DNA from 4 places in the Chryseobacterium sp. CS3K3.1 genome. Region 3 is predicted to be linked to each of the others. Evidence: riboswitches for the same ligand, from Rfam matches in the RefSeq annotation. Region 3 holds a riboswitch; each other region holds the start of a gene.

Region 1 (5,249 bases), 180 kb from region 3:
CGAAGTAAGTTCCAAGTCCGATCAGAAGAAGGAATAAACCTCCTACAACCCATCCGATATTTCTCAGTTTTGTTTTCGGAGAGAATATTTTGATGCTTAACAAGCTGAAAAGGATTGCCGGAATTAAACTTCCGATCACCATCATCGCAGCCAGTACTTTATCCAATCCCTGATCATCCATATAGAATCTGATCTCATTAGCTCCCGGGAAGTCTGTGTCCATTGCGAAAAGGGCAAATAATACAAACACTCCGATAATGCTGCTTACAGCCATCAATACGAAGAATCCTCCTACAATATACTTAAATACATTCCAGATTCCGCTTCCTGCATTGTTGATGTACGGTTTGTTTTCGTTATAGATTTCTCCGACCCTCTGAGTAGATTCATTGGCAAACTGTACCAATTTATTAGACTCATTCTTAAGATTGTCGAAGTTCATAGGCTTTCCCTGCATTTTCAGGAAATCTGCTGCTGTTTCAGCTTTTGGAAGTACGATCCAAAGGATTACATATAGAAGACCTATTAATGAAGAAGAAATGGCTGCTGTAAAAATTCCTAATACGAAGATTCCCAGCCAGATTGCTCTCATGGTAGTAATATCCATTCCTACGTACTGAGCTAAGCCTGCGCAGACTCCGGCAACTTTTTGTTTTTCCGGATCACGGAACAGCTGCTTTTTATCGGTATAATGAGTTCCTGAATTATAGTTTCTGGCAGATGTTTTTTCAGAATAATACGCTTCTTCCTGCTCTTCGATTTTTTCAGGGCTTCCGATCTGTGCGATTACCCTTTCTACATCGGTATCGTTGATCACTTCACGTTTTCCTAAAGAATCTTTGAAAATTTCCACCATTCTTATTTCTATGTCATGCATTACTTCATCAGCCTCAGAAGCATCCAGAGAGCTTCTCAGTGCGTTCAGGTAATCGCTGAGCTTTATATATGCGTGTTCTTCTATGGTAAAAGAAAAACCTGCGAGTCCTATTGAGAGTGTCTTGTTCATAGCTTTGTTTTTTAATTTTGTTGGGTGATTTGGTTTACTGAGGCTGTCAGTTCATTCCATGTATTGAGAAGTTCATCCAGGAAAAGTTTTCCTTTTTCTGTGATCTGATAATATTTTCTGGGTGGTCCTCCGGTAGATTCTTCCCATCTGTAAGAGAGAAATTCTCCGTTTTTAAGTCTTGTAAGAAGAGGGTAGAGGGTCCCTTCCACTACATCCAGTTTTCCTTTTTTCAGTTCATCAATAAGATCAGAAACATACATTTCTCGGTTATTGATGAGACTTAGAATACAGAATTCCAGAATTCCTTTTCGCATTTGCGCTTTGGTATTTTCGGTATTCATCTTTGATAAGTTTTGTTAATTAGTTATATTTTTAGAAAAATGCCCCTAGCTAGCTGAGCCTATTCTAATTTTACATTACAAAGATATGTAAATAAAATGGTATTATGCAATACAAAGTAGTGAAATTTTTAAAATAAATAATTTAAAACACTGTAAATCAATACGATAATTTTAATCATCAATTTTGAGTCAAACGGATTTTAGAAGAAATGTCTGAGAATTTTTAAATTTTTACATAGAATTTTGAAAATTGGAGAGAAAAAATGATCTTTTATCACTTATCACTCATGTTCTAGCCCCGATAGCAGCGGTTACCCCACAGCAGCCACGGCTTTAGGCAGGCGCGAGGAGTATGAGCGGATAGCGGGAGAAAGCTTCTTATCTGTGAATACTGTTTTATAGGAAGGGAAATTCTGACAGATAATGAGACATGGATTTTGAGATCGGTATTATGATTCGTATTTTTGTTAGAAATAAAAAAACATCCAAATCATTCCTATTACCATGACTATTTTAAATAAGTACAGGCACTTATCAGTATTTCTTTTGGGGCCGCTCTGTTTCGGGCAGTATCAGTTTGAAATTAAAAATGTATCAAAGAACTATGATGCAGTCATTCAGACCGAAAACTGTTACGATGACCGATGTGGAGGAAAAGGAACGGTGGAACTGTTTGACCATAAAAACAGCAAAGTACAGACTTTTGTTTCTGATGATCTTGTTGTATATGCGGAACAAGGCCAAAAACCGGTTCGCGGGAAATTGATTCCGCTTTCAAAGGATCAGCGTAGTGTAATTGTAGATGATTTTAATTTTGACGGTACCGAAGATGTAGCAATAAGAAACGGAAATATGGGAAATTACAGTTCGGCTTCTTATGATGTTTATGTATTCAATGCTACAAAAATGGCATTTGTAAAAAGTGAAGAACTTACAGACCTTGGCTCAAACGGTTTTGATTTTTTTGAAACAGATGCTAAACGGAAGCGTCTTATTTCCTACGGTAAGTCCGGTTGTTGCAGGATTTTTACAACAGAATATGCCGTTATTCCGAACAAAGGACTGGATAGAGTGCTGGAAAAAGAGGAAGATATGACCAATGAGGATCAGGTAAAGGTCATAACGAAAGAAAAGATCAATAATAAATGGATTACCAGAACAAAGGTATATCCGGCAGATCAATATAACAGAAATAAAAAGTAAGATGAAAATTCAGAAAGAGATAGATTTTATTCTGGCAGTAGATGCGCTTAAAAATGTACAACGAAGAAATTATAATGCAGACGATTCCCGGAGAGAGAATACGGCTGAACATTCCTGGCAGATCATTATTCTTGCCCAGATCCTTTATCCATATGCTAAAAACCGGGCTGATATTGATTTGTTAAGGGTGATAAGAATGCTTTCCATTCATGATCTTGTGGAAATAGAAGCCGGAGACACTTTTATTTTTGATGAAAAAGCTATGGTCGGAAAGTTTGAAAGAGAGAAAGCTTCAGCCCAAAAGATCTTTGGAATTCTGGATGAGCCTTTACGTACAGAATTTTTTAACCTGTGGCTGGAGTTTGAAGAAGAGAAAACTCCGGATGCTATTTTTGCTTGTGGAATCGATAGAATTATGCCGTTTATTTTAAATTCCCATACTACAGGAAAGAGCTGGACAGAAGCCGGAGTGACGGAAAGACAGATCCGGAATATGCTTGAAAATGCAATCAGCAGAGCATCGGACGAAATGGGAGAGGCTTTTGAGCTTTTACTGAACAGAAGTCTGGAAACAGAAAAGGTATTGAAATAATGTCAATGAAAATATTTAAAGCTTCGGGCGGCCAAAGGCAGCCCGAAGCTTTATTATTTATAGTATCTGGATTGGTTTCTTGAATTCGTCGATGGCTACAAAAGTAAAATCACCTACAATAGCTTTTTCTCTTTCATAGGAGTACATCTGCTCCGTGTAAATTTCAACATTCACCTTCATACTGGTTTTTCCCACGTAGGAAACTTTCCCTATCAGTTCCACAATAGTTCCGGCAGGAATAGGTTTTTTGAAATCGATTTTATCACTGCTCACGGTTACCACTCTTTTTCTGGCAAAACGGGTTGCGGTGATAAAAGCTACTTCATCCATCAGCTGCATCGCAGTACCTCCAAAAAGGGTATCGTAATGATTGGTTGTGTTAGGGAAAACCGCTTTAAAGATTCTGGTTTCGGATGCTTCAATTCTTTCTTCTGTAGTCATATATCATTATTAATTAAAGCGAAATGAAAGGATACTAAAACAACAGAATAATGACAGGAACTTATAGAACTCCTGAAACAATCCATCAGATCAATACAACTTCAAATCGCGAAAGTTACATGTTTAAGAAAAAGGCAGGTCTCCTGACTTGTAACATCATTTATCTCCTTCCCATGCCTCGCACAGTGGATCTTTGATAAAGACTTCAGTTACTTTACAGTTGCGCGACAGTCCGTGATTTTCACACGGTTCCCTTTTAATCTGCAGTGATGCAGAACCAATTTCTGTGATGAATAAGCGTAAAACTTTTCGAATGCAAAAATAATGAATTTATTCCGGATTATGATAAATAATCTGGCTGATTACTCTTCCCTTCTTAATTGTCCAGAGTGTTGTATATCTGTTTTCTCCTGAACCATTGATCATATAAAGGAAAATATTATCATTGTCGAGAGAAGTTACCCCGATGTTCTCAAAATCCATGGTAGGCTGGAACATGTTTTTGATGGCTTCCCTTACAAAAACAGAACCTCTTCCGGGCTGCTGCACTCTGATGGATTTGATTTCGGTCATTCCTTCAGGAAGATCATTTCCAATTCCCCATGGTTTTACTTTATCAATCGTAAGAATTTTTCCATCTGCATCTTTTTCCTTTTTGCGGTATCCTGCATTAGACGGATAAATATCAATCACCACTTTGCTTCTTTGGGCAGTAGGAATCTTAGGATCAGAATTGTCTGTGAAAATAAGGGATCTTCCGTTTTTGGATCTGGATGGAGTATAGGCGGGAAGCTGGTCTACATAGGCAATACGTCCTTTATTCACCATTCCTTCTTTATCAAGAGTTTCATAACGCACAAAAGGTTTGTCGTCATCCTGTTTCTCGGGATATTTAATCCATATCCATTCCGTTTCTCCGGGAGCTGGCTTTACATAAACGAATACATCGCCTTTACGCATACGGATCTTGTCTACAATTTTTCGATAATCGTCTTTATGTACGCGTACGTTGGCATATCCTTCTTCAGCTTTTACCACTCCAAAAGGAACTTTAGTCTGCCCTTTTACAAAAGCAATAGATAAAATACTGAATGCGGATAAATAGAATGCTTTATTTATGAAAGTCATCATGAAAATTTTTTGATCCCTCAAATATATAAATTAAATGCTTTTCGGAAGATAATTATACCGTTGCAGTTCTTTTAAATCTTGTATTTGTTTCAGATAGCCTTCACACAGAAGAAATATTTGGTGTGAAATATCAAGAACTTCCTGATAATTATGATCAGAAATAATGAATCCCTTATACGCAGACTGTTCAATGATTGCAGCTTTCAATGCTGCAGAAATTTTCGGAGAAAGGCTATGGAAAGGTTCGTCCAGTAAAACAAAATCAGCTTCAGAATAAATGATCATTAAAGCTTCAATGACTCTCTGCTCACCTCTGGAAAGATTTTTAGGTTTTTCTGACAAAAAAGGACGGATCAGATCTGAAGTCAATAACAGATCTGTATTTTTCTTATTGCAAAAAAGAGGAATTAAGGTTTTAATGGTATTGTACTTCGGTAAGAAAATATCCTGTGGCAGGTAAGCAATTCTGTTTTTTCTGTCGGAAATACTTTTCAGAACTTTGTCATTGTATCTTATAAACTGGGTATCACTACTG
Region 2 (5,249 bases), on a different contig from region 3:
GTAGCTGCTGGCATAAGCTTTTCCGTTTTTGAAAGCAAGGTACCGGCAGATTTGTAATGGAATAGAAGTAATACGTTTGGCCGTTTTGGCATCAAGAACTTCAATTTTATTGGAAACATTGACTACGATATAAAGTTTGCTTCCGTACACTTTGATATCATTTCCTACATCTCCCAACTCCTTTACCACATTGGGATTGATTTCTGCGTAAATATTCCGGTAATAGGTTCCCTTGGTGTAATCAAAAAAATCAAGGGTACATTTATTACTTCCCATGTTTCCTTCATTCAGCATGTAAAAGCCTTTTATTGCTGTGTTTTCTGAAGGAAGTCCTTCCACCACTTCCTGACGGACAATAATATCATCCGTACGGCATGACGTAAGAAAAGCTAAGACAAGAAATAAAAAATAAAAGTTTAGTTTTCTCATAGGGTGAAGTTTAGAATAAGTTTAAAATTTCTTCCGGGCATCGGATAATTGAGGACCACATCATAGTATTGATTGAAAATATTATTCATCTCAAGGCTTACTTTAAACTGATGATTCGCCCAGTTGAATTTTTTCTGAACAGAGAGATCGTGAGTATACCAGGGCTGTACATAATTGTATTGAATATTGTCCTGATTCACATCATATCTTTCTCCTACATACATCGCACTGTAATTGAAACTCCAGTCTTTATAATCCGCCATCAGACTGAAAGATCCACTGTGCCATGGTGTATAAGGAATCTGATTGCGGTAAAAAGTATCTTCAGGATCACTCATGTCTCTTGCACTTTGATAAGTGTAGGACAGCAACGGTCTAAGAGTAACTTTTCCCAATTGAAGTTCTGTCTGCACATTCACATCTGCACCAATGATTTCAACCATTCCCAGGTTCATCATCAGCCAGCGGAACATGCTTCCGTTAGGGGCCGCTACAATTTTATCCTGTACTTTGTTGTAGTAACCATCTACTTTAGCATAAAAGGTCTTAAAGAGACGGTTGGTATAATTCTTCTGATAGGTAAATCCTACATCATACTGATGGGTAAATTCAGGTTTCAGGTAAGTATTTCCGATATTGGTATAATACAGATCATTAAAGGTTGGAAGTCTGAAAATTCTTTTATAGAAAGCCCTTAGAGTAAGCTCTGGAATTTTTTCCGGCTGATAGCTCATAAAAACAGCAGGCGTCCACTCTCTGGCATCTCCCGGTCTTTTGTTTTTTCTTACTTCTTCAAAAGTAAAAGTTCCTAAAAGGCTTCCCAAAATTTTGAATCTGTTCCACTGATAGGTCGTTGCCAATGCTACCAAGGTAGTGTAACGGATAGGATAAGAAAAATTATCCAGATTGGCATCCAGATTATTGTACTGAAAATCTCCACTCAGACTGACATCCCAATTGGGAGTGATTGAGTAAATATTGGATGAGGAAAGATAAAGCTCCTGCTGGATATAAGTATTATCAGTATAAATAATAGACTGCGAACGAACCGTATCCATAAAATGGGTATAATCGTAGGCAAATTTTGCTTTCAGCTGTGTTTCAAATTTCGGGAACAGTTTTTTTCTCAGATTGGCCTGTACGAAATAATTTTCATCTGAAAGTCTGGCTCCTCTTCCACCAAAACGGCCATTCACAATGGGAGCCGGCATTCCACGATCTGAAATATAACCATACCCTCTGATATTCCAGCTTCCGTTATTTAAAGTTCCGTTGAGAGAAGTTTCAAACCGTTTTGCTTTGATATCTGAGTCCTGTCTTTTAGCGATGGTATCGTACGCCTGCTGCCCATCAGGATATTTCTTCGCGTACCGGAACCTGTAAATTCCGTCACTCTGCATAAATTCTCCGCTGAAGCTGGCAGAAACTCTGTCTGATATCTTCTGTTCCAATCGGAATGAAGGATTAAAGAGATCAATAGATGCACTTTTTGCCCTTATCACCAAATTGGTTTTTCTATTTCCTTTAAATACGGGTGTTTTAGGCTGTAAATAAATAGATCCTGAAGAACCGAAGTCTTTTGCAGGTTGAAAAATCTCACTTTTCTGTCCGTTGTACAATGATATTTCTTCCAGATCGTCTAAAGAATATCGTCCAAGATCCACCAGCCCGTTTTGGGCATTTCCTAATTGAATTCCATCATAAAACACACCTACATGCTGGCTTCCCATACTTCGGATGTTGATGGTTTTCAAACCACCCAATCCTCCATAATCTTTAATCTGAACTCCTGAAAAATACCGCAACGCATCTGCGACAGAATGACTGTTAAGCCTCTCCAGCTGCTCACCCTGCAGGATTTGTGCAGGAATAATTTCTTTAAAATTCTTTTTGTAAAGATTGATCCCTTTAATCGTCTCTTCCTGAAGACTATCTTTTTTCTTGGTTTGGGAAAACAAAAGTTGAGATGTGATCACCAATATTGTGAAAACAGCTTTTTGAATTGCAGAAGTAGTTAGTTTTGCCGCCATTAGCTCATTTAGGGTAATGAAGACGCTAATGGGTATAAGAATACAACGACAAAGCACAGCTGTCACTGCACACAATCATTGATGTCCTAAGCTTTATTCCACGAAAGCGTCAAACGATTATTGTCTGGCAGGTCTTCTGACTTACTCCATTTTTGAAATCCTTCCCATTAAAAAAACAGTGGATATATTCTTCAAAAACTTTGGTGCGGAGCTTACAGCAGCGGGTCTGTTCCGGATTTTCACCGGATTCCCTTTTAAGAGCTTTTTACGGCTCACCAAATTCCGGCAAAGATAAATAATTATTCCTAATCCCCAACTAAAATCATGATTTATAAACAATTAAAGCTCCCGAAGGAGCTTTAACATGATTTCAACAAGGGTTTCCTTTTAAATTCCAATATTCAGAAAAATACTGAATCTTGATTGAGCTTCAATATCTCCTCCCGCCAGGCGCGTGTACATGGGAAGCATGACTTCACTTCCCAGGCTCAGCTTTTTATAAGAGGCTTCAAAACCTAATTTTCCATACAAGGCACTTCCTGCAGTGTTCGGCAATGCTTCATCAAACTGTTTATTCTGAGCATAAACTTCTCCCTGAACTCCAGTTTTTACAGAGAATATAGATTTTTCATTTCCTGCAACCTGATAAAAACCTGTTGCTGCATAATTCCATTGGTTTCCAAAACGGTAATTTTTCCTGTTCTCTGTTTTAATGGTGTAATCTGTATTCACCAGTACGGCTACTTTATTTTTCTGAAACTTATAATTCAAAGCCGCCTGATAATCCCAGCTGCCAGTTCCCAGCTGAAAGCTTGGGTTGACACCGGATGCCCCTTTTTCATCAAACTTCCCGAGAGGAATTTTCACACCCAAACCTCCGCTCAGATGATGGAAATTATCTTTAGAGCTCATCAGCTGGTAAATTCCCATCAGGTTTAAATCTCCTATTCCATTGATTCTGATATCTCCCTGCATGGTTTTCTTTTCATGAAAATGGAATGGAAGGCTCGCATAAACACTCAGTTTTTTAGTCAGTGGAACTTTCCCCCAAAGTTGCAGCGTATTGAAATACTGATCCTGGGTAAGATCTTTTACAAATAAGTTCTCTTTCGCTTTATAATGCTGCGCAAAGTATTTGATCCCGATAAACTGCGGATTCAGTAAAGATTCAAAACCGGAAGATCCGTTTCCTGCTGCACAACCACAGGCATCACAATCATCATCAAAATCGAATCTGCTAAAGGTTTCGGGAGCAATATACGCACTGTCTCTAATCGTTTTCGCCTGATACTGATTAAACAGGATCAAACTTACTATCACTATAATCTTCTTCATGTTTTTTATAAATTATTCTGCAAATTTTGGATTGGATATGAAACTTTTATCCGATAATGTTTTCAGGAATGCAATGATGTATTGTTTTTCCTGGCTGTTCATGGCAATTCCTATGTGGCCGTTCTGTTTCAGCTGAGGATCAAGATTGGCATTATCTTCCACCTGATCCGAATAGAAATTAAGTACCGCCTCTAAGGTGTAAAATCTTCCGTCATGCATATAAGGTGCGGTATATTCCACATTTCTTAAACTGGGAACACGGAATTTCATCCAGTCGACCTGGTTAAGAGTAACTCTGTATCGTCCGGCATCTTTGAACTCCGTATTGTAATAGAGTCCTGTATTTCTGAAACTCTCATCGGTAAACAGCTCTCCGCTATGACAGGAAGCACATTTCTGCCCGAATAAAGCCATCCCTTTAGCTTCTGTTGAAGTCAATTGTTCTTTTCCCAGTCTGAATCTGTCATATTTTGAATCTGCAGAAATTAAAGAAGCCATAAACTGCGACAATGCTTTCAGAATTCTTTCTCCTGTAATGGTTTCGTCTCCATAAGCTTCTCTGAACAGTTTTTTATATTTCTGATCATCTTTTATTTTCGAAATAGCTTCCGGTATAGAACTGTCCATTTCATTTACGTCAGTAATCGGGCTGATGGGCTGCTCATTCAGATTGTGAATCACTCCGTCCCACATATATCTTTTCAAAAAAGCCATATTCTGGATGGGGGGTGCATTCCTGATTCCGATTCTGTCGTCTACCCCATGGCTCACCGTATGACCATGATGGGTAAAAGCATTTTCCTGGATATGACAAAAACCGCATGAAATGGTATTATTTCTTGAAAGTCTTCCTTCATAAAACAATTTCCGTCCCAGTTCCACTCCATTTCTGGTCACCGGATTGATGGATTTATCAAAAGTCATTTCCGGAAAATAAGAAGGAAACTGGAGATTATAGGCTTCATCCTTTTCCAGTGGCTGAATCACCTCATCAGAACATGAAATGAAGCTTAAGACCAATACAAGAAGAACGAGTATCGTTTTAATAAAAAAATTAATCATTGTGAACATGGTCTACTTTAAACATTTTTGTAAGATTGTTGGTAACGTCTACCAGGTGCTGGTTGGACCCCATCAGCATATCATTGGATGTGGTAAGAGTCAGTGCCTTATCTCCGCTCAGAAATTGGTTCAGGTCTGCAAGAATGTGAACAGAAGGACGGATTTGACTTGTTACTCTGGCCGTTGTTGGAAGATTCAATGTAATTTCGCGATAAAGATCCGGTGTATTGTTGGCTGCAGTATTTCCCATATTTCCTGTGTGATTCATGAATTCTTTAGAAGGAGAATCTGTACCGTATTTCCCTTCCAGTTTTACAAATACATAACCGGCCGCCCATGACCAGGACATTCCCTTCTGCTTGGCTTTTGTCCAGAATTCAGCCTGCCCGTCCT
Region 3 (5,249 bases):
TATCAAAGATATAATGAAGATTAAAACCGAGGAAGATCTTAAAAGCATATACCTCTGAAATTCAATGTTTTTATTCTGATTGGTTTCCACAAGCTTCACGAGATATCGTATCCCTTCTTTTGAACCGGCATCTGTTTTTGTTTTTAAATCAGTGTAAAGTTTATTGTACTGATGATATTTTGCATCATTATGTACCGCGTAATAATTACGGGACAGTGATTCGTAAATTTTAATTTTTAAATTATTAAACGGAAGATTCTCGATCAATCGAAGACCTGCCTCCAGTTTTTGAATAGAGGTTGCATAATCCTGTTTCAGGAAATAGTATTGGGACAGATTCTCATAAGCCAAACCTAAAAGAAACGGCTGGTTTTTCTGAGATTCAAGATCAGCAATCACATTTTCTATAAGCGTTTTATATTCTATCGATTTATTCTGCTTCAGCAGATAAGAAGAGCGAAAAATTCTGTTTTCTATTTTTAAAATTCTGTTCTCTTCATTATGATTCCCCAGGTATTGGTTGCTTTTATCAAGATTTTGTAAGGCTTCAGGATAGTTTCTGTTGATTCCTGAGTTTAATGCCTGAAGCTGATACAATTTTGCAGTGGTGATTCTTAAGGAACGATCATTACTTTTAGGAAGTTTCTGATCGGACAAAAGATTGGTAATAATTCTCTTTGACTGATTGTATAAACCCAGATTCTGATACTGATCGGCAAGATTATAACCACTGAAGACCTGCATACAATATGAAAGGTTATTTTTCTGATCAATATCTTCTTTTTGAGCAAAAATATTGACAGACTGTACATAGTCTCCCTTCAGGGCAAAAGCTTGTGAAATAATATTTTGAAGTACAATTTTGTGCTCTCTATTTTGATCACTCACAAGAATTCCCTGGGTATAACTGATGCATTCGTCGGGATTCTGATATAATTTCAGAAATGCTTTATCTGCTAGCATATTGAAGTCGGGGCCGGACTGTCCTTTGGTAATAAGGAAGCAGAAAGTGAAAATAAACAGTAAAATGTGAAATAATTTTTGTCCTGATAAATTGTTTTTTGTGTTTTTTTGAATAATTCCGGTAAAATCCATATTCAAAATATTGTTTTATATCTGTTTGGTTACTAGTGTTTTAAAAATTAAACTCTTTTAAAATTCACGAATTATGAAAGTCAATTTCTTTTAATTGAGTGAATGTTGTATTAATATTGTTTTCACCAATTCGAAACGCTAAATATAATAAAATATGAAAAATTTTTACAGAATGTCAATGAAAATATTGATAGCTTGTCTTTTCCTGAAATTTGGTTTTGCAGAAGCACAGCTTACTGTAATAGGCCTGGGAAATTATAATGTAGGCGCAGTATCGGATAATGGAGTCGTAAGCCTGCACACCAGTGCAGGAAGTATATATAAATGGAATGCTGCAGGAGGACTTGTACAGATAGGTTCTATAACAAACGGGTATCCGGCTGCAGGCAGAACCATTGTTTCGAATGACGGGACCAAAATATCATCCTCCGTTACCAATGCCGCAACAGGATTCAATGAAATATCTACTTATGATGTTGCTACGGCCACATGGGTAAACAGAGGCGGGCTTGTACCTACAGGATGGGATGGCAGCGTAAGCTCTACCTGGGGAATGTCAACCGATGGAAATACTATTGTAGGCCTGGGATTCCTTACTGCTGCGAACGCACATGCTGTGAAATGGGACGAAGTAAACGGCGTCGTAGATCTGGGAAGTATAGTTCCCGGACGCAGCTCCAGAGCAAATGCAATCAATGCAGCAGGAACAGTGATTGTAGGCTGGCAGGATGAATCAACCGGAACGAGAAGCGGAGCAAAATGGCAGGATGGAGTGGAAAGTTTTATTACAGATAATAATGGGAATCATGTAGGAGAAGCAGGAGGAATTTCTGCAGACGGAAATACAATAATAGGTTCGGCAAATCCTAATCCTTATGTCTGGAATGCTGTGAGCGGACTTACTTATATAACGCATCCTAATGCTTCTTTCAGCTTCAAAGGAGGTGCCACCGGGATTTCTGCTGATGGGAAAAAAGTGATCGGGTATTACAGAGCATTTGGGGCTCCTCCCATGTCAGGAGAAGGCTTTATCTGGACCTCTGCCGCCGGAAGGATAAACCTGAATGATTATGCGGCTTCTTTAGGAATTGCCACTAATGGAGTAACAATGGGACTTCCTCTTGCGATTTCACAGGACGGAAAGAAAATTGCCGGGTCAGGGACGAATGCTTCAGGGCAGATGATTGCTTTTTACCTCGATACTTCTGAATTTTTATCGGTGAGTGATGCTGTGAAAGAGAAAAACAATGCAGGTATCTATCCTAATCCAGTGGCTGACATCCTGTATTTTAAAGGGAAAGGAAAAATAGAGAAAGCAGAAATTTATAATATGGTTGGACAAAAGGTAAAATCATTGGATACTGTAGAAGGACAGATTGATGTTTCATCCCTGTCAAAAGGAGATTATATTTTACAATATTCAGTAAAAGGAGTACAACAGGAGCCTTATAAATTTATTAAAAAGTAACATATATAAATAGTAAAGTAGTGGGATGAATGGCTGTTTTCAGTATTGAAAGCGGCCGTTCTTTTTTGTGTATATAACAAAAGGATAGCATGTTTTGTATAGAAAAGTCTGATTTTTGGCGAATACATATAAAAAACTATCTTTGCAAAAATTTTGGTTTCCAGTATTTTGGAATGAAAAGGGAATCGGGTGTAACTCCCGGACTGTCCCCGCAACTGTAAATCGCAACACAAGTTTCTGCAAAACGCCACTGTGTAAAAACGGGAAGGAGCAGAATGCGAAAGTCAGGAGACCTGCCAGGATTATAATTAAAAAACATATTGCTTTCGGAGGAAAAGTAAAAAAGTATGGATATAAAAAGATCTTTAGTACTGCTTTTTTCATCTTATGGGTGTTTTCTTTTTGGACAAGAGAAAACGATTGACACTATTTATGTCTTCGACAACCAGATGAACAGGGTGAAACTTTTTCATCCCGTAAAAACAATTACAGCAGAAGATGCTGAAAAAAATTCCAGTAATCTTTCGGAGCTTCTGAGGTTTCAGTCGCAGGTTTTTATTAAAGAAAATGGCCGTGGAGCTGTGTCTTCACCTTCTTTCAGAGGAACTACCGCCCAGCAGACTGCATTCGTGTGGAACGGAATTAATATCAATTCTAATTTTTTAGGGCAGGGAGATATCAATAATATTGCTTTGTTCGGCTATGATCAGATCGGTATCAAAGCGGGTGGAGGAAGCGTGGTGTACGGAAGTGGTGCCATCGGGGGAAGTATTCACCTGAATAACACCCTTGATTTTAATAAAGGTTTCCATGGTTCTTTATTTTCTGAAGTGGCTTCCTTTAATACCTATAATAATTTTGTGAAAGGGTCTTACAGCAATGATAAGTTCAGTTTTAAAGCCTCCGGAAATTATTCCGTAAGTGAAAATGATTATAAGGTAAGCGATCTGAATTATATCAACAGAAACGGGAATTATTACAATACGACATTCAATGTAGGAGCATCCTATAAAATTACAAACGATCATAAGGTTTCGTGGCAAAGCCAGTTTTTTGATTCTTCACAGCATTATCCCGTGTATGAGGAAACGGGAACAAAAACAAAATATACAACTCAAAGTGTAAGAAGTCTTCTTTCTTGGGACTGGAACAAAGCGAAGTTCAGCAATTCCCTTAAAACAGCCTACACGGAAGAGAATTTTCAGTATTTCGGTTCGTTAAACCAGCCTAAATCCAGTGGAGGAACCGGGAAAAATTATATCTTTAAAAATGATTTTAATTATTTCCTGAACTCAAAATGGAATTTTAATATCATCGGAGAATTTCAGATTAATAAAGGAGAAGGGTACGAGAGCGGAATATCCAATGTCAGCAGGAATATAGGTTCTGTTTCGGGATTATTGCGGTATTTTGCAACAAAAGACCTGCGTTTTGAAGGAGGATTCAAAAAAGATTTTGTAGAAGATGTAAAGTCTCCCTTTATGTATTCATTCTCCGGAAAATGGAACGCCGCAAAATGGTATGATCTGAGTATTAACGTATCCAAAAACTTCAGATATCCTTCATTTAATGATATTTATTATGAACCGGGAGGAAATAAAGATCTGAGACCGGAAACCTCTACTCAGGTGGATATGACCAATGAGTTCAAAGCGGGAGATTTCAAACTTACTCTGTCTCCCTATTATATGAACATCACAGATCTTATTGTATGGCTTCCAACGGCTATGGGATACTGGCAGGCATACAATGTCAATAAATCCGAATCTTACGGGCTGGAATCTCAGTTGTCTTTCAGCAAGCAGTGGGGAAATCATAAATTCAGAGCCAATGCAGCATATTATTATGCAAAAGCTATCGATAAAGAAACGAAGATGCAGAGACCTTACGTTCCCATGCACAGGGGAAATGCCGGTATAGATTACGAATATGGTTTCTTCAGGTTGTATGCACAGGGACAGCTGAACGGTGTTACCTACACCACAAGTGATGAAAAGAGATCAGAAGCTATAGATCCTTATTTTCTTTTAAATATGGGAGTTTCTGCCACCTTAGCAAAAAAATATACCTTAGGGTTTAAAGTGAATAATCTAACCAATACCTACTATAAAACCGTTTCTTTCTATCCTTTACCGAAAAGAAACTATAGTGTGTATGCCGCAATAAATTTTTAATAAATTAAAATTGAATAAATTATGAAAATAACTAAACTTTTAACTGTCTTATTTGCAGTTGTACTATTGTTTAATATGTCTTCATGTACAAGTGACTCTGCCGAGTTTGAAATTTCTCCGATCACTTACCAGAACGGATATTTTATCTCTAATGAAGGGAATTTTAACAGCCAGGGTGCCAAAGTAACATTCCTGACAAGAGATTTAAGCTTGAAGCAGGATGACGTATATGGGTACAATAACAATAAAGAAATTCTGGGTGACGTTCTTCAGACCATTGGTCTTAATGGAAATAAGGCTTATCTTGTGATCAATAACTCAAACAAAATTGTTGTAGTAGACCGTTATACATTTAAGAAATTAGGAGTAATCACCAATCAGATTGATAACCCGAGAGGAATTGCTTTTGCCAATGACTTTATCTATGTTGCTAACCTAAACTTCTCTACGAATGCAACAAGTGTAACGAAATATAAGGCTTCCGACTATTCATTTGTAAGCAAAATCACAAT
Region 4 (5,249 bases), on a different contig from region 3:
AAAAACCCATTAATAATCCTACTGTTTCCAGAACTCACGAAGTAAAATTCGGGAATAATATTATTTGGCTGGATTGTGTTGATAACTATACCCATTCTGAAACATGGCTGCAGCTTACCGTTCCCGATGTAGAAGCTGCTACACAATATCTGCTGTCAAACGGTGTGGAAACCTGCGACGAAATAGAAGAGCTTCCTGAAAATATGCACTGGATTACCGATCCTGCCGGTACCGTGTTCAATTTACAGGAAAGAAAATAGCCAAAAACAGAAATACGATGTAAAAAATTGCTTAAAATGGAGCTTTGTTCAAAATTTTAATATCTTTAGCCAAATCATTACAACTTAAAATATTTTTATGCAGACGAGACCATTCCATTTCATTGCCACCATCTTTTTTCTGGTATTAAGTGCAACTGCATTTTCACAGAAAACAGCCGCGTTGGGTTCTTTACTGGACAAAAACTCAGAATTCATATTCCCGCAGACTCCGGATAAAATTTCAAAAGCATTGAACGTAAAAACTGTTTTTTATGAAGATGCCAACGAAGAAAAATATGCAAAATGGCCTATGAAAACAGGACTGGAGCTTTATTGCAGCCTGGGAAAAGACAATACTATCAATGAAATGTTTTTTGTGACTTCAGACAATAAACCTGTCATTGTGGAAGGACTTCCTTTTGGTCTTGTTCTGAATAAAAGTACATTACAGGACAGTAAAACGAAGTTCGGTAAGTACAATGCCAAAATACAAAAATCGGGAGCAGACAGTGAATTTCCGGGAGGGTCAAAACTGGTTTTTAAAAAAGGGAAACATTATACAACATTGCTTTTCGACAGTAAGAACCTGTTAAAATCAATAGGTTTAACAACAGAACTTACGGATCCGGCTGCCAATTAAGTACTAAAAAACAAAATAATTATACTATCCGTCATTATTGACGGATTTTTTTATCCTCAGACGGCGTTAACTTTAAAAGAAATCTATATCGTCAGCCCATGGTTATTCTTTACCTCAGCCATCACAAACGTACTGTGGGTACTCCCTATGGAATCCACAGATCCAAGCTTATTGAATACAAAATCCTGATAATGTTTCATATCCCGCACCTGCACTTTCAGAAGGAAATCAAAATCTCCGGAAATATTGTAACATTCCGCAACTTCTTCAATTTCTAAAATTTCTTTTACAAAATCATACCCCACGGACCGGTCGTGGATTTTAAGTTTGATCTGGCAGAACACCGTAAATCCACGGTTCAGTTTTTCAGCATCAAGAACTGCCGCATATCTTTTAACAAAACCTTCCTGTTCAAGCCTTTTGACCCTTTCGAAAACCGGTGAAGTAGAAAGGTTCACTTCTTTAGCGAGCTCTTTAACGGTAAGTTTAGCGTTTTTCTGGAGGAGCCTGAGCAGCTGTACATCCTTATCATCGAGTTGTTCCACAGAATATTATTCTTTTAAATGATTAAAACAGTCAAATATAAAGAATTATATGCTTTTATTTTTAATTCCTGAAGTTTAATTTGCTTAATTATTTGTTTCCAGTTGTGGTTTTATTCTGTATTACTAATTTTACACAAAATTAAAAACTTTTACTGATAACCTTTGTTAAAGGTAAAAGTACAGTTCTTTACAGATACTTCATCAAACAGGAAAGGTTTTACTTAAGGTAGATTAATAGGGAATCGTGTGCAAATCACGAACTGTCGCGCAACTGTAAGTAACCCACCAAAAGTTTCTGTCCTTGCAGATCCACTGCCAAAAGCGGGAAGGATGACGGAAACTGTTACAAGTCAGGAGACCTGCCTTTACTGAATTGACAATGCTTTCGCGGGCTGAAGCTTTGGGTCATACAGATGATATATCGGATTCGGGTATTTTCTTTTTTAAAGGAAATTACGCTGTCTGCTATGTCACTATTTTCCTGAAACTTTTTCCGCAAAACATAACGAAGCATTGTAAAGGACTTCCCAATAAGTTTAATTAAAAAGTTTAAAAAAATGCAAACTCACATTCTTGGCTATCCGCGTATTGGTAGCAAAAGAGAACTCAAAAAAGCCTGCGAGCAGTACTGGTCAGGTAAAATCCTTTTGGAAGAACTTCTGAATACCGGAAGAACTCTCTGCAGTCAAAACTGGAATATTCAGAAAGAAGCAGGAATAGATCTTATCCCATGTAATGATTTTTCATATTATGATCAGGTATTGGATATGAGTCTTGTCGTAGGTGCCATTCCAACACGGTACCATGAAGTGGTGCTTAAAAAAAACAATACTGAGCTGGATCTTTATTTTGCGATGGCAAGAGGCTATCAGAAGGACGGCTTGGATATCACTGCCATGGAAATGACCAAATGGTTCGATACCAACTATCATTACATCGTTCCGGAATTTTATAAAAATCAACAGTTTAAGCTGAGCTCAGACAAAATTTTCAATGAATTTGCAGGAGCAAAACAAGCTGGAATCAATGCGAAACCGGTTATTATCGGGCTGGTTTCTTATCTGTTATTAGGAAAAGAAAAAGAAGAAGGGTTTGATAAACTGGATCTGGCCGGAAATCTTCTTCCTGTTTATATAGAGATTTTAACCAAACTTCAGGAGCAGGGTGCAGAATGGATTCAGTTTGATGAACCTTTCCTGGCATTGGATTTAACAGAGAAAGCCAAAGAAACTTACCGTTATGTGTATGCCGAAATCAGAAAACGTTTCCCGAAACTGAAATTTATTGTGGCTTCCTATTTTGACGGATTAAAAGACAATACTTCACTTGCCGTTTCACTTCCTGTCAATACATTGCATGTTGATCTGGTTAGAAATCCTGAGCAGCTGGATGATATTCTGAATGTTATTCCGGACAGTTTAAACCTTTCATTAGGACTGGTTGACGGTAGAAATATCTGGAAAAATGATTATGAAAAGTCGTTGTCTTTCATCAGTAAAGCGGTTGAAAAATTAGGATCTGAAAGAATTTTCATTGCACCATCATGCTCATTGCTTCATTCACCCTGTGACCTGGATTTTGAAACCAATCTTAACCCGGAAATTAAGAACTGGCTGGCTTTTGCTAAACAAAAAGTAAAAGAAGTAGTAACTCTTAAAGAACTGGCTTCCGGAACGGAAAATGAACAGATTTTTGAAGCATTTGAAGAAAATAAAAAAGCAATTGAGAGTAGAAGAACTTCTTCTCTTATCCATAATGATCAGGTAAAACAAAGAGCCAATGCTGTTACAGAAAAAGATGCTCAGAGAACAAACACCTTCAAAATCCGTAAAAAAGAGCAACAGGAAGTATTGCAGCTTCCTTTGTTCCCCACCACTACGATCGGATCATTCCCGCAAACCGCAGAAGTGAGAAGCTGGAGAGCCAAATTCAAAAAAGGAGAACTGACAGCAGAACAATATGATATTTTACTGAAAGAGGAAACGCAAAGAACAATCCGCTGGCAGGAAGACATCGGAATTGATGTATTGGTTCACGGAGAATTTGAGCGTAACGATATGGTGGAATACTTCGGAGAACAGCTGGAAGGATTTGTATTCACCCAAAACGGTTGGGTACAAAGCTACGGAAGCCGTTGTGTAAAACCACCTGTGATCTTCGGTGACGTTTCCCGCCCAACTCCGATGACGGTGTACTGGTCTCAATATGCCCAATCTCAGACTGAAAAATGGGTAAAAGGAATGTTAACAGGTCCGGTTACCATTTTACAGTGGTCTTTTGTACGTGATGATCAGCCTCGTTCAGAAACTTGTAAGCAGATTGCCTTGGCAATTCGTGATGAAGTGGTGGACCTGGAAAAAGCAGGAATCAGAATTATTCAGATTGATGAGCCTGCCATAAGAGAAGGTCTTCCATTAAGAAAAGCAGACTGGCAGAACTATTTGAAATGGGCCGTAGAAGCTTTCAGAATTTCAGCAAGCGGAGTAGAAGATGCTACCCAGATCCATACGCATATGTGTTATTCTGAATTTAACGATATTATTGAAAACATTGCCGATATGGATGCTGATGTGATTACTATAGAGTGTTCCCGTTCTCAGATGGAACTGCTGAATGCTTTTGCAGATTTCAAATATCCGAATGAAATTGGTCCTGGAGTATACGATATTCACTCACCAAGAGTTCCGTCAAAAGAAGAAATGATTGAGCTGCTGAGAAAGGCTCAGAATGTAATTCCTGCCAATCAGCTCTGGGTAAATCCGGATTGCGGACTGAAGACAAGACACTGGGAAGAAACTGAAAAAGCTTTAATCGCAATGGTGGCTGCTGCCAAAGAAGCTTCTGTAGAATATGCACTTTAAAAAACTTTTACAATAATTAGATTCAATAATTCAGATCGTGTTATGATTTTCATGGCACGATCTGATATTTTTAAATTATTAAATTTTTGAAAAATAAAGTACTTGAAAATTGTTCTGATTTAAAGTATAAGCAAACTTGTCTTCATAACCTTAACACTTTCATAGGATCTTAATGGTTCAACAATCTAAATTATTTTGCCTGTAATACACTTGGCGGATAGCCATACTGTTTTTTAAAGGCAAATGAGAAATGGGATAAATTTTCAAATCCAAGATCCAGATAAATATCAGAAACAGATTTTCCTTTTTGGCTTAGCAGAAAATGAGCTTCCTTTAATCTTCGAAGCTGCAGCCATTGTCTTGGAGGGATTCCGAATATCTTTTGAAAATCCCTTTTAAATGCAGACAGACTTCTCCCTGTTAAATAAGCAAAACGTTCTACATTGACATTGAAATGAAAGTTTTTATTCATAAAACTCTCAATATCTATTTTATAGGGCTCGGAAAAATCAAACAAAATATCTTTAAGACCGGGATCGTAATTCAACAGTAAAAGGAGAGCTTCTTTTTGTTTAAGCCTCAGGATTTCTTCGGAAGCAGGAAGATCTTCATACGGTAATAATGAGTACATAAAAGAATGTAATGCCTTTTGCTCCGGTTTTATATAGGCCCGGACATTGTCCTTTTTTTCTGCCTGATACCCATATTCTCGGCTGAAATCATGAAGCATGGCATCGTCAAAATAGATGGATATGGTTCTGATTTCCCCGTTTTTGGGTGGATATTTTGCAAATTTTAATAAATGGTTTTTTCTGGCAGAATAGAGTTCTCCTTCTTTAAATATCGTTTTTGTGATGCCGTCATTAAGTTCCATTTCCCCGGAAAGCACCAGGCCGAGGCTGTGAATTCGTGCAAACTGTTCTCCTTCCCTGAATTCTGAAAA

Evidence for each region. Region 3 has a riboswitch for cobalamin ahead of AC5YGI_RS05255 (TonB-dependent receptor plug domain-containing protein). Riboswitches for the same ligand answer to the same signal wherever they lie in the genome.
Region 1: another riboswitch for cobalamin. It lies ahead of AC5YGI_RS04530 (acyl-CoA thioesterase); the one in region 3 lies ahead of AC5YGI_RS05255 (TonB-dependent receptor plug domain-containing protein).
Region 2: another riboswitch for cobalamin. It lies ahead of AC5YGI_RS00185 (TonB-dependent receptor plug domain-containing protein); the one in region 3 lies ahead of AC5YGI_RS05255 (TonB-dependent receptor plug domain-containing protein).
Region 4: another riboswitch for cobalamin. It lies ahead of metE (5-methyltetrahydropteroyltriglutamate--homocysteine S-methyltransferase); the one in region 3 lies ahead of AC5YGI_RS05255 (TonB-dependent receptor plug domain-containing protein).

What each region holds. Positions count from the first base shown of each region.
Region 1 is NZ_JCAKRV010000003.1:122,478-127,726, reverse strand. Features, by position in the region: gene AC5YGI_RS04550 (PspC domain-containing protein) at 1-1,006, opposite strand, end outside; gene AC5YGI_RS04545 (PadR family transcriptional regulator) at 1,018-1,347, opposite strand; gene AC5YGI_RS04540 (XAC2610-related protein) at 1,852-2,550, shown strand; gene AC5YGI_RS04535 (HD domain-containing protein) at 2,552-3,142, shown strand; gene AC5YGI_RS04530 (acyl-CoA thioesterase) at 3,200-3,583, opposite strand; cobalamin riboswitch at 3,700-3,880, opposite strand; gene AC5YGI_RS04525 (hypothetical protein) at 3,914-4,714, opposite strand; gene AC5YGI_RS04520 (ATP-binding cassette domain-containing protein) at 4,745-5,249, opposite strand, start outside.
Region 2 is NZ_JCAKRV010000001.1:35,084-40,332, forward strand. Features, by position in the region: gene AC5YGI_RS00180 (YncE family protein) at 1-429, opposite strand, end outside; gene AC5YGI_RS00185 (TonB-dependent receptor plug domain-containing protein) at 426-2,459, opposite strand; cobalamin riboswitch at 2,569-2,754, opposite strand; gene AC5YGI_RS00190 (transporter) at 2,847-3,794, opposite strand; gene AC5YGI_RS00195 (cytochrome-c peroxidase) at 3,807-4,856, opposite strand; gene AC5YGI_RS00200 (MbnP family protein) at 4,849-5,249, opposite strand, start outside.
Region 3 is NZ_JCAKRV010000003.1:299,449-304,697, reverse strand. Features, by position in the region: gene AC5YGI_RS05265 (helix-turn-helix domain-containing protein) at 1-1,095, opposite strand, end outside; gene AC5YGI_RS05260 (T9SS type A sorting domain-containing protein) at 1,250-2,563, shown strand; cobalamin riboswitch at 2,701-2,878, shown strand; gene AC5YGI_RS05255 (TonB-dependent receptor plug domain-containing protein) at 2,911-4,737, shown strand; gene AC5YGI_RS05250 (YncE family protein) at 4,759-5,249, shown strand, end outside.
Region 4 is NZ_JCAKRV010000023.1:34,943-40,191, reverse strand. Features, by position in the region: gene AC5YGI_RS18925 (VOC family protein) at 1-260, shown strand, start outside; gene AC5YGI_RS18920 (hypothetical protein) at 358-900, shown strand; gene AC5YGI_RS18915 (Lrp/AsnC family transcriptional regulator) at 984-1,445, opposite strand; cobalamin riboswitch at 1,641-1,826, shown strand; gene metE (5-methyltetrahydropteroyltriglutamate--homocysteine S-methyltransferase) at 2,003-4,306, shown strand; gene AC5YGI_RS18905 (helix-turn-helix domain-containing protein) at 4,497-5,249, opposite strand, start outside.